DNA from 3 places in the Lentibacillus songyuanensis genome. Region 2 is predicted to be linked to each of the others. Evidence: riboswitches for the same ligand, from Rfam matches in the RefSeq annotation. Region 2 holds a riboswitch; each other region holds the start of a gene.

Region 1 (4,205 bases), on a different contig from region 2:
CAGAGGTATCATCATCGCTTGATAACCCTGTATCTTCTTCATCCTCATCCGCTTTTCCCTTTTTTTGTGTTTTTTTCTTTCGTGACTTTTCTGAATCGCTTTTCTTGGAACTTTGCTCCCCATTATTATTTTTTTTATTTGCATTCTTTTTAGATCCATCTTTTTTTGATTTCGCTTCTTTATCTGTATCCGCTTCGGAATCATCTTCTGGATCTTCTCCTGTGGCTTTACTTTCATCATCGCTATCATCGTTGATCTCAAGAATTTTGTCTAATTTCTCCTCAAGATGATGCAGCCGATCTTGCAACACATCATTCTCTTCTTTTATTTTTTGATAATCTCCCTTGTGTTCTCCCATTTCTGTCTCTTCGCTATCTTCATTGCTTTCATCTTGTTCCTCGTCTTCATTGACATAATCTTCTTCATCATGATTTTTTTGCAATAGATTCGATGTGGAAGACTTCAAATTTTGAAAGGCCTGATTTGATTTTTCCATCCCCACATTTTTGAGATGGTCAAGTTTATCTTTCGTTACTGTCTTAAGATTTGCACTTTGGGACTTTAACGCTTCTTTGCCGACTTTAGAAAGGCTCGGTTTATCCCAACCGTAAAAGCGAATGACCGGTGGAATTTTCCCCTCACTATGCCAGTTTAATAATGTTTCATCAATGGCCATATTCGTTGCCGCATCATGAAAACCACTGTTTAAAAAGCCCCATATTTCTTTCAAATTGTCACCCCTTAAAATACCGTAATATAATTTATCGTATCATTAAGTAATTGGAATAAATACCCTTTTAACAAAAAGACATTTATGGAAGAGAGTTGGACGGCGTCTAATAAGCAACCAGCCTATTAATAGGTTGGTGACTATTCATTATATGATTAATTGAAAGTTATATATTTGTTGCTTGTTTCTGTTCCGAAGGCCACGTTTCAAATGTATAGGCCATTTCCCAGAAGGCAAGTTCATATTCTTTGGCCGTCACAAACTGAGCCTTAATTTTCTCTTTTTCTGTCTTGCTCGCTTTAGCTGCTAGATCATCTAGTAAGTCAATCATTTCACGAGTAGATTCTTGGAACCAGTTACTTGCATACATCTGAATCCAATTGTAATAAATCTCCACCTCGGGTTTAGCATCCTGATTTTCCAGACCAATGTCGGCGTATAACCAGTAGCATGGAAGCATCGATGCAACTATTTGCGCCAAACTGCCGGATAATGCGGCCCGATACATGTGAGATGTATAGGCATAAGCCGTTGGTGCCGGCTTAAAGTGGTTTATATCGTCATCTGTGATATTGAGAATTCTGGCGTGTCCCTTATGAACAGTAATTTCTGCTTCAGCCGTGTTTTGGGCTTTTTTGGCTAAAGATGCAGCTTGGCCAAAATCATTCGCATGAGCAGCTGCAAATGCATGGATTTTTCCATAATGCTTCAAATAATAGATATCTTGCATAATATAATTTTTAAATGTTTCCAATGGTAAGTCACCTTTGACAATACCCTGAACAAACCGATGATTCATACTGTACGTCCAGCTTTGTTTAGTTTCAGCTTTCAAAGATTCCGAAAAACGCATTGCTATGTCCTCCTTAAATTTATTGAAAGTTGTCTACTTAGTAGCCTACTTCCACTGCAGCATTCACTATATACATAAAATCTTTTTATCTCGCTGACCTTCTAGGAAAATGTCACTTGTCGTTGCCATACCGCCTGTTACAACTTCAATCGTGACCTGACCATATGGAATCAACTCTTTGATTTTATCGGGTTCCTATTGTTCCAAGTGTTGGGGAATCGCAAGCTTAACATTGACCTTCATATTGTTTAAATCGCCATCGGGTAGCATACTGCGAATACTGGGCATTGAATTATAATGAATGGCATCCTTTACAGCCCGAGATGCCGCCACATTAACATCTTGGCCATGTACATCAAGACCGGTACCAGTTCTATAAAAATAATTTTTTCCATATTGTTATTCCTTCGTTAACTTCAATAATTGAATCAAGTTGAACCTCAATCATGGAAACTGGCATATGGTGAACATCCCTGACGCCAGTTGTGTTTTGAGCAACAACTGATGTAATCACAGACATTCCATAGTTTTTTAGCTCTTGAAGTATTTTTAAATCGGCCTGAATTCCTGCTCCTCCTGTTGGATCCGTGCCAGAAATTGTTAACGCCGTTGGTATTGGTTGTATTGTAATTCCTTCTTTTTTGCTACGATAAACCAACCAATATTACATTCAAGGTGTGTTGCGCAGGATAAGCTTTTGCAACACCTGCCGGAAACCATATGAACTGTGACCCTAGTAATCCGATAGCGACAAAGACGGCCATAGTTGCCAGTAGGCGTGTGCGGTTCATTTCATGCTCCTTTCATTCCTACAAGGGGAAAATGAAAAAAGCCAGATCCAATAATTGGACCTAGCTTGAAATAGCTCTGATTTTGAAACATTGTCATGTCAGACTACTTCCCTACGCTGGTATTAACCAGATCAGGTCCGTAAGAGTCGGAAAGTTTCTAACGCCTTTCCTCTCAGCCCACGTTTTTTGGGCACCCCTAGTAGTGTTTATTTTAATTTCCGCATTTAGTATAGCACAACAATGATAATTTGTACAAATTTAAAAAAACTTTTGAATAATCCTCTTTCTTGCCAACGAGAGTCAAGACTTCTAGATATATTAATTTAATTTAAAGCCTAACAAAGACGATCAGTCCAAAAACATTAGGTTATCACGAGAGGGGCACCGATATGCTAATTTTTGTTTGGTGATAAAAACTTCGCAGTTTTCGCAGCAATCTCTTCATCTAAAACATTCGCTTCATCATATACAAAATCTGGTTCAAAACCAAGGTCACGAAGCATCTGATGGTCTTTCGTATCTTCCTGGCCAAGAGTTGTCAAATAATCACCGATAAAAATTGAATTCGCTGCATACAAACCTAGTGGCTGAAGACTTTTTAAATTAATCTCTCTGCCACCCGAAATACGTATCTCTTTTGTCGGATTAACATAGCGAAACATGGCAAGCACCTTCAAACAATATATCGGACTTAGTTCATCGGTGCCTTCCAGCATGGTTCCATCAATTGCATGCAGGAAATTTACTGGTATAGAATCTGCATCCAATTCTTTTAATGCCATGGCCATTTGCACGACGTCCTCCTTTGTTTCCTTCATTCCAACAATAACACCGGAACATGGTGACATACCCGCCCGTTTTGCCTCATTCACAGTACGAACCCGATCCTGGTACGTATGACTTGTCGTGATCGCATCATGATGATTTTCTGAAGTATTGATATTATGATTGTACCGGCTGACACCGGCAGTTTTAAGCCTATTAGCCTGTTCAGGTTTCAATATGCCAAGACAAGCACAGATTTTCAGATTGTATTTGGTTTTGATTTCTTCGACTGCCTCAGCTACATGATTCAATTCCCGATCAGTCGGTCCTTTGCCGCTCGCCACAATACAGTAAGTACCGGAGCGCATCTGCTGTGCCTTCTCTGCACCTTTTATAATCGAATTCTTGTCCAGCATCCGATACTTTTCAATTGATGCACTAGAATCTCTTGACTGTGCGCAATAACCGCAGTTTTCCGAACAGTTTCCGGATTTCGTATTAATAATCATGTTCAGTTTCACTTTGTTTCCATAATAATGTTTACGAATCTGATATGCACCGTTTAACAATTGCAAAATATCCTCATCAGGGCATTTCAGCATGCCAATTGCCTCTTCATCTGTCAGTTGATATCCGGCCAAAACACCTTTTGCCAGTTTACTGTATTCCATGTATGCATCTCCTTCCTGAAATCTACGCTGCATCCTCTTTTTGAAAACGCTGAACCCCGATACCTGATTTTCTGAGCCTAAACGCGAAAAGTCCTGCACCAATTGAAAGAATAATATCTTTCGGTAATGGCACCATCATCCATGCCCACGCCAGTCCGTATGTGAAACCTTCCGGCGCATCAAACCAGAAAAGATACGCCGCATACATCCAGTTAGTCCCAAAAACATAATTAATTGCCATACCAATCAGTGCTGCAGTTATGTACATTGGCAGACTCCGCTTCTTTTCAACCAGTTTCCCAGCAACATAAGCTACTATAATAAAAGACAAAATGAAACCAAACGTTGGCGAAAATAGGACTGCAGTTCCACCTTTGAACTGTGCAAATATCGGC
Region 2 (4,205 bases):
ATTGGCTGAATTTATGTGTGAAGCAATGGCTGTTTATGCGGATCAAAATGAATAAAGGTAAAAGTCAAAGCTGCTCCACGTATGGTGAGGAGCAGCTTTATTTAAAAATTATAGTCCCATAACAGCTTCTTTAATATTCTCGGCCTGTGTAATAGCGGAAATAACCGATACGCCATCCGCCCCAGAATCAATGACCGATGCTGCATTTTCCGTAGTAATCCCTCCGATGCCAACAATAGGTAGATTCGGGAATTTTTTGCTTAATGTTTGTATCCAAGGCAAACCGACTGGCTCTTTGGCATTTTCCTTTGATGTGGTCTGAAAAATAGGCCCGGCTCCAACATAATCCACGAAAGATATTGGACTTGATTGTACCTCATGATTGTTTGATACAGAGAGTCCAATGATTTTGTCAGGGAACTGTTCGCGTACACGCTCAACAGGTTGATCGTCCTGGCCAACGTGGATCCAGTCTGCATCAAGTGATTTCGCTAATTCGATGTCATCATTGACGATAAATGGAACATTGTAGTCTAAGCACAGGTGGCGGAATGTTAGTCCTAGGGTTAGCTTTTTGTTGCCTGTTAAGGATCCTTTTCCTTTTTCCCGGAACTGAAATGCAGTGATCCCAGCATCAAGTGCAGCCTTTAGCAAAGTAACTGGATCCTTACCCCTGCAATTTGGCGTTCCCATGATAAAATATTTCCTTAATTGTTGTCTTTGAAATGGAATGCTCATTGATCATGTACCTCCTATGTGCTGGTTTGGATATTTACTTTGAATGTTTTGCTAGCTGCTCAGCATCTAAAGAAAGTGCATCAATAAAATAAGGCAGAAAAGTCCCGGACCCAGAGACATTAGGATTAGTAGCAGCATATTCCGCGGCCAGTCCGTAAAATTCTACAGCCGTTTGGATCCGTTCCTCTAGTGGTTCGTTGGTTGTTAGACAAGCTGTTAAGATCGAGCCAAGCAGACAGCCTGCCCCTGTGACTTTTGTAAGAAACGGGTGTCCGGTTCGATTTTCTTTAAAATAATTTCCCGTACAGACGATATCTATTTTTCCAGTAACCACCACGGCTGTTTGATACATTTCCTGAGCTTTGGCAGCAACTTCAGCAATATTTCCTTCCCCAACAGCGTCTGGTCCCTTCGTCTCCCAAGGCACATGGACCAGATACGCAATCTCGCCGGCATTGCCTTTGATGATGGTGGGAGTTATTTCTTTTAAAATTTGTTTAATCGTCGTATCGCGAAAAGGCGTTGCTGCAATACCGACTGGGTCAAGCACGACCGGAATACCTTTTTCGTTGGCGGCTTTTCCCGCTTCAATCATTGCTGTAACTTCGGATGGTGTAATCGTACCAATGTTAATAAGTACTCCATCGGCATGCATTGCCATTTCCCGGGCTTCTTCTTTGGCCTTTGCCATGGCTGGGGTGGCGCCAAACGATAATAACCCATTGGCTGAAAAATTCATGACTACCTGGTTTGTCAAGTGATGAATAAGTGGGTTATTTTCCCGTACTTCATGTATAACTGTCTGATTCATTTGATTACCTCCTCTAACCGTGGCGCCCAATGATTCGTTGGACCACTGCCATGCCCTAATGCAAACGAATGTTGAATAGCAGCTGTTACATATTGCTTTGCGCTGTTAACAGCTTCGGGAAGTGGAATACCTTTGGCCAACAACGCAGTAATTGCAGCAGAATAGGTACAGCCTGTTCCATGGGTATTTTTTGTTTCAATACGTTCCGAACGGAAAGGATGTATTTTATTTCCATCGTATAAAAAGTCAATGGCATCTCCGGCTAAATGGCCGCCTTTTACAAGGGCTGCATCTACTCCATATTTCCTGACAATTTGCTCAGCAGCCTGTTTAAGATCATCCATTGTATGAATGGATTCGCCTAACAGGTATTCTGCTTCCGGTATATTAGGTGTTACTAACGTTGCCATGGGAAGCAGTTGCCTTCGTAAATAATCACGGGCATCTTCGTCAATTAATGCATCACCACTTGTCGCTACCATTACCGGATCCATTACATATGGAACATGGGTATTGGCGATTTTTTGTACGATGCATTCCATCATATCAACAGTAGCGATCATCCCCGTTTTAAACGCTTGAAATGGAATATCAGAAATGATAGCGTCCAGTTGTTTATCAATCATGTTAATTGGGATATGATGCACATCCTGAACGCCGGTTGTATTTTGGGCGACAATAGAAGTAATCACCGACATTCCATAGCATTTAAACTCCTGGAATGTTTTTAAATCTGCTTGAATGCCAGCACCACCTGAAGGATCTGTGCCGGCGATGGTTAGAGCACATGGTACTTGGTTTAGCGATTGTGAAAAAGTCATGTTTTTCCCTCCTATGTACCGTTTTAAATTAATATACTGATTTGATTCTCCGTCTCCTCCTTTCTGTATCATATAAAAAGACTAGATCCATGGTAATGGACCTAGCCTGTATCGGAAAAAAGTTTATTGTGATTTATCACAACTACTTCCCTCCGCTGGTATTAACCAGATCAGGTCCATAAGAGTCAGAAAGCAATCCGGCTTTCCTCTCAGCCCACATTTGGGCACCCCTAGTAGTAGAAATAAAGTGAATTCTTCCTATTGAATTTATCCTATCAAAGAATGGTTTGCTTGTCATCAATTACGCCGGAAATCCTGGATAAACTTTTAAATAAAAAAACGATTGACATCAGAAAATCAGGAGTGTATAATTTCATCTTGTTATCAAATGGTTTAGTAGTAAGATACTTTTCTAAAAGTTAGTTTAAAAAAGGGGGGAGACGTTTTGGAAAAGGATGATTTTCTTGAGTTGGAAGATGTTTTCCGGAAAATTACGAAGAAAATTCCTGAAGAGTGGAGAAGGCATACAAAGTCAAGCTTCTCCAGGACGGAAGCTCTTGTCCTTTATAAGTTATATTATAATGGCAAAATGCGTGCATCAGAACTAGCAACTATTCTTGCCATAACTACAGGCGGCTTGACTGGCTTGACAGATAAATTGGTTGAGGGTGGTTATGTGGAAAGAAATCGAACCCAACAAGATCGCCGGGTGGTTTATTTGTCCATTACGGATAAAGGGAAAGAAATGATCAAGACTATGTATGCGGCCCGAAAAGCGTTTATTGAGAAGTTGTTTCAGGGGATAACCACGGAAGAATTAATCCGTTTTAAGGACACCGCGTCAAAGTTGCTGCGTAATTTTGAGGATATCAAAATAGAATAGTTTTCATGTTGCACACGTATTATAAAGAAATAGGAGATGAGAAAGAAGTATGACTGAATCAGCAACAACTAATGTAACGAATATTAAAAAGGGGCCTATTCTTGCGGTTATTATTTTGGGCGCGTTTGTATCGCTTTTAAACCAAACATTGATGAATGTGGCTCTTCCTTCAATTATGGAGGATTTAGATATAGGAGAAAGCACCGCACAATGGATCACGACTGGGTTTATGTTGGTGAATGGTGTATTGATCCCGATTACTGCATTTTTAATGGAAAAGTTTTCAACCAGACAATTATTTATTACTGCGATTGGTTTATTTACTGTAGGTACACTCATTTGTGGAATAGCACCGGGATTTACTATTTTAATGGCTGGGCGGGTTATCCAAGCAATTGGTGCGGGAATTATTATGCCGTTATTAACAACGGTTGTCTTAGCCTTGTTTCCGGTTGAAAAACGTGGTGGAGCAATGGGGATTATTGGTATTGCAATTATCTTCGCCCCAGCTGTAGGACCAACGTTATCGGGATTTGTCGTTCAAAACTATTCATGGAGATTATTATTTTATATTATCTTGCCTATTGCCGTATTAACGACTATTTTGGCAATCATATTCTTGAAAAATGTTACCAAACAGACCTTTCCAAGTATCGATGTATTTGCAATTGTTCTGTCAACGATTGGATTTGGCGGTATTCTGTACGGGTTTAGTACTGCTGGCACGAACGGTTGGGACAGTCTAACAGTGATCATTGGCCTGATCGTTGGATTCGTAGGCCTTGCTTTGTTCGTTTGGCGTGAATTAGTTGTCGAAGTCCCAATGCTGGATTTTAGGGTGTTCAAAAGTGGGATCTTTTCGCTTACTACAGTTATTAATGTAGCAATCACGGTTGCAATGTTTGCGCCAATGCTTTTGATCCCGTTATATTTACAGAACATCCTGGATATC
Region 3 (4,205 bases), on a different contig from region 2:
TAGGTATCCGATCTTTCGCATCTTCTTCCACATAAAGTTGTTGTCGCTGTAAATTATTCCACTCCACATAATCGCGATCAACAAGGCTTACTTTCCCAACACCTGCACGAACAAGCGATTCTGCATTTCCTGTTCCCAGCGCACCGGCACCAATGATAAGCACATGTTTTCCCGCCATTTTTTGTTGGCCCTCTTCACCAATTGACTTAAATAACGTTTGTCTGGAATATCGATTATTCATCCGTTCATCTGCTCCTTTATGTTGGCTATTTAACCAACACTAATCCCTTCCATTGGACTGCTTGCGGTGGCAGTTCGTTTTTTCGGAATACGACCTGCTTTATATCCCAAGCGTCCTGCTTCTACTGCCTGCTTCATCGCTTTTGCCATTTTGACCGGATCTTTAGCAGCTGAAACCGCGGTATTTAGTAGAATCGCATCCGCACCAAGTTCCATCGCATAAGCCGCATCAGTCGGCGAGCCAATTCCGGCATCAACAATTACTGGAACGTTTGTCTGTTCAACGATAAACCTTATATTAACCGGGTTGATAATTCCTTGTCCTGATCCAATTGGTGATGCACCTGGCATAATCGCATGTGCGCCAAGTTCTTCCAGCCTTTTGGCAAGTACCACATCATCAGACGTATATGGTAAAACAGTGAATCCCTCTTTCAACAACTCTTCTGTTGCTTTTAAGGTCTCGACTGGATCTGGCAGCAAGGTTTTGTCACAACCAATGACCTCTATTTTGATCATGTCACATAATCCTGATGCTCTTGCAAGCTTGGCATGTCGTACAGCTTCTTTAGCTGACTTGGCACCAGCCGTGTTTGGCAAGAGACTATATTTCGCTAAATCTAGTTTTTCCAGGAAATTGGGCTGGTTTGGCTCATAAATATTCATCCGGCGAACGGTAAACGTTAAAATTTCAGTTTCTGAGACCTCAACCGCTGCCTTTTGAATGTCAAAATTCGGGTATTTTCCTGTACCTAATAACAATCTTGAGTTAAATTGTTTATTTCCAATGGTCAGCATTTCAACCGCCTCCTACAAATTGAACTAATTCTATTTTGTCTCCATCTGATAATGTGGTGCCGTCGTGATCATGTTTTTCTAAAATGTGCTTGTTATGTTCAACAATAACGATGGGATTTTTCACTTGGATATAGTCAAGTAAGTGGGTAATGGTAACAACCGTAGATGGTACAGTCATATGTTCACCATTCACACGTAAATTCACGGGATCACCTCCTGTGGTTGCATGGCTTTACGATAATCCATAACCGCTTGCACCGGATCATCAGCCAAAAAAACGCCTGACATAACAGCAATTCCACTCGCACCAGCTGCCAACGTTTCACGTGTATTTCCCGGAGTAATTCCTCCGATAGCGATGACAGGAAGCGCTACTTGCTGGGTCAGTTTTCGCAAGTTATCTAATCCTCTTGGTATCATTCCCTTTTTTGAGTTCGTGTGATGAATATGTCCGTAAAGAAGATAATCACCTCCTTTTTTTTCGATCATTAATGCTTCACTAAGAGAATGAACCGAACAACCCACTTTCAATGATGGAAAAGACACCGTTACCATTGAGGCATTAATACTATGGTGGGCAAGCTGTACACCACCAACCCCTTTGACTTGTGCAATATCAACCCGGTCATTGATGATGATTTTTTCAAAAGGCACGCCCCGATCGGTTAAAGCTTCAATTACCTGGATCAACTCGGCAGCCGTCCACTTTCTTTCACGAAGATGAATCGCATCAACAGCTTTATGAATCATTGTGACTATTTGAACCAGGGTTTTAGCTGTTTGTTGTCCTGTGGAAATAACATGTAATTCTTTGTTGGTGGATATCACACGCTTGTTTTTCAAAGTTTTGTTGCACTTCATGAACCTCTACCCTTTCAACTGAAGCGTATTTTTCACAAATAAAAAACCACTTTCATGATGCCAACGCATCTGAAAGTGGTTTTTTCATTATGTTTAGAACACCAGTGATTGTGTTCTTGATCAATCATGGTTAAATGTAAGAAATAGACACTATTTAATAGTGTTCCATTCCTTAAACATTCGTTCTATCATATCACTTCCCTACGCTGACATTACTCAGTTCAGGTTCTAAGAGTCTTAAAGTTCCTACTTTAATCTCAGCCTTTTTAAAGGCACCCCTAGTGGCTATTTATTTAATTTTACTTTCATTTGTATGGTACCCATCTATGAACCATTTGTCAATAAATTTTATAAAGTGAAACTTCATTCGGTGAGAGTTTTCGACGAACAGGACGTTCTAGTGCAGGCGTCGCCACAGGACGTGGCGTTCCTAGCCTGCCTTTCCTCCCCCACTGAACAGATTTGGATCTTTACGGGCAGTTGACTCCCACTCTATTTTATTTCTTCCACTCGTTATAATCCAAATGCTTATACTTATCCAACAAACGAATTGGCATGTGTAACGCATCTTTTCTAAATGGCGGGGCCAATTGTGTTCCATCCACGTAGATGTTTAAAACGGCAGGCTTTCTTTGTTGCAATACTTCTTTTACAATCGGTCCAATATCTTCTGCCTTATCAATCGTATAGCCAAGCGCACCCATCGATTTTGCTACTTCAGCAAAGTCAGGGCCTTCAATGTTTGATCCGACATAACGATCATCATAGTAATCAACCTGGTTTTTCTTCTCTGCTGCCCATGACCTGTTGTTAAATACACAAGCAATAACTGGGATGTTCTGCTCGACCGCGGTGCTAACTTCATGTAAACTCATGCCCCATGCACCGTCACCAACAATCGCGACAACAGGTGCATCCGGCTCAGCCAGTTGCGCGCCAATTGCTGCTGGATAGGAAAAACCAGTATTACCAAAAGTCAGTGCCGCAATATGCCGACGTGTTTGATTAAATTTCAAATACGCATTAGCTGTTGATGATACGTTACCAATATCAGACGAAATGATCGTATTCTCTGGAAGTACTTTGGTCAATTCCAATAGTGCCCGCCTTGGATTTATCGGATTGCCGTCTTCCATTGCCAGATCAACTAATTCCTGATCCCATTCTTCTTTTAACTTACTAACTTCCGTCAAACGTTGTGAATTCTTTGCCGGAGATGGCGTTGCTGATTGGAGCTGGCGATAGATTTCGTCACTGGCTGCCTTAGCATCACCGATAATTCCGACCTCAACTGGATGTGTACGCCCAATCTGACGCGGATTGATATCGACTTGAATGATCTTGGCATTTTTTGGGAAATAATCAATATCATAGCATGGCAACGTGCCAAATTGGGATAGACGTGTACCAATGGCCAGAACAACATCCGCCTGTTTTAATGTATGCATGGCAGCTTTTGATCCCATATAACCAATTGGACCAACAGCAAGCGGATGATCTGCCGGAAACGCATCATTATGCATGTATGCACATGCTGCAGGTGCTGTCAGATGTTCGGCTAGTTTAACAACCGAATCAACACCGTCTGCATCAACCGAACCGCGGCCGGAAATAATCACCGGGTTTTTCGCATCTTTTAGTAACGCAACAGCCCGTTCAATAGCGGTTGGGTCACCATAGCCCCGTTTGTCTGCACGGTATTGATTTGGTTCAAGAATATAATCCTCCATCTCTCCATAAAACAAGTCGCGTGGGATATCATACAAAACTGGACCCCGTTCGGCATACGCAATTCGAAAAGCTGTTCGCAAACAATCAGCTACACGATTCTTATGTGTGACACGTACTGTCTCCTTTGTAATATCTTCAAATATGGACACCTGATTCGCTTCCTGGAAACCATCCAATCCAATGGATCCTGTTCCTGCCGACGGGGATATTACGACCATTGGGCTATGCGCCTGATTGGCCGCGGCTACGGAGGTTACCATATTTGTAATCCCCGGGCCATTTTGACCAACGATCACACCAGCCGTGCCAGTAACACGTTCATATGCATCTGCCATGTGACCAGCGCTTTGTTCATGACGAACCGGGATAAAACGGATTCCAGCTGTCGGGAAAAGATCAAGCATATCCATAAAGGCGGAGCCAACGATTCCATAAACCTCTTTGACATTTTCTTTCACCAATGTTTCGACAATTGCCTCACTCGGTGTCATCTTTACTTTTGGATTTGTTGCCTTTTTCACTTCTGCTTGTTGATTTACCATTTTAATTCCTCCTTCAAAAAATCTTCAATTTAT

Evidence for each region. A riboswitch is a leader RNA that binds a small molecule or an ion and turns the genes downstream of it on or off. The one in region 2 is predicted to bind thiamine pyrophosphate.
Region 1: it holds a riboswitch for thiamine pyrophosphate, as region 2 does, so the genes downstream of both, WMZ97_RS21170 (energy coupling factor transporter S component ThiW) here and thiD (bifunctional hydroxymethylpyrimidine kinase/phosphomethylpyrimidine kinase) in region 2, are expected to answer to the same signal.
Region 3: it holds a riboswitch for thiamine pyrophosphate, as region 2 does, so the genes downstream of both, tenI (thiazole tautomerase TenI) here and thiD (bifunctional hydroxymethylpyrimidine kinase/phosphomethylpyrimidine kinase) in region 2, are expected to answer to the same signal.

The regions. Positions count from the first base shown of each region.
Region 1 covers NZ_JBCLVH010000039.1:1,743-5,947, forward strand. Annotated here, with positions in the region: gene WMZ97_RS21150 (hypothetical protein) at 1-676, opposite strand, end outside; gene tenA (thiaminase II) at 897-1,583, opposite strand; partial or broken gene WMZ97_RS21160 (Lin0512 family protein) at 1,621-1,978, opposite strand; partial or broken gene WMZ97_RS21165 (bifunctional hydroxymethylpyrimidine kinase/phosphomethylpyrimidine kinase) at 1,999-2,208, opposite strand; partial or broken gene WMZ97_RS21170 (energy coupling factor transporter S component ThiW) at 2,246-2,374, opposite strand; TPP riboswitch at 2,466-2,582, opposite strand; gene bioB (biotin synthase BioB) at 2,767-3,810, opposite strand; gene WMZ97_RS21180 (biotin transporter BioY) at 3,833-4,205, opposite strand, start outside.
Region 2 covers NZ_JBCLVH010000006.1:151,785-155,989, forward strand. Annotated here, with positions in the region: gene WMZ97_RS08475 (MerR family transcriptional regulator) at 1-55, shown strand, start outside; gene thiE (thiamine phosphate synthase) at 109-738, opposite strand; gene thiM (hydroxyethylthiazole kinase) at 773-1,549, opposite strand; gene thiD (bifunctional hydroxymethylpyrimidine kinase/phosphomethylpyrimidine kinase) at 1,546-2,370, opposite strand; TPP riboswitch at 2,501-2,612, opposite strand; gene WMZ97_RS08495 (MarR family winged helix-turn-helix transcriptional regulator) at 2,816-3,253, shown strand; gene WMZ97_RS08500 (DHA2 family efflux MFS transporter permease subunit) at 3,303-4,205, shown strand, end outside.
Region 3 covers NZ_JBCLVH010000003.1:123,806-128,010, forward strand. Annotated here, with positions in the region: gene WMZ97_RS04680 (thiazole biosynthesis adenylyltransferase ThiF) at 1-241, opposite strand, end outside; gene WMZ97_RS04685 (thiazole synthase) at 271-1,038, opposite strand; gene thiS (sulfur carrier protein ThiS) at 1,040-1,243, opposite strand; gene tenI (thiazole tautomerase TenI) at 1,240-1,899, opposite strand; TPP riboswitch at 2,081-2,189, opposite strand; gene xsc (sulfoacetaldehyde acetyltransferase) at 2,397-4,172, opposite strand.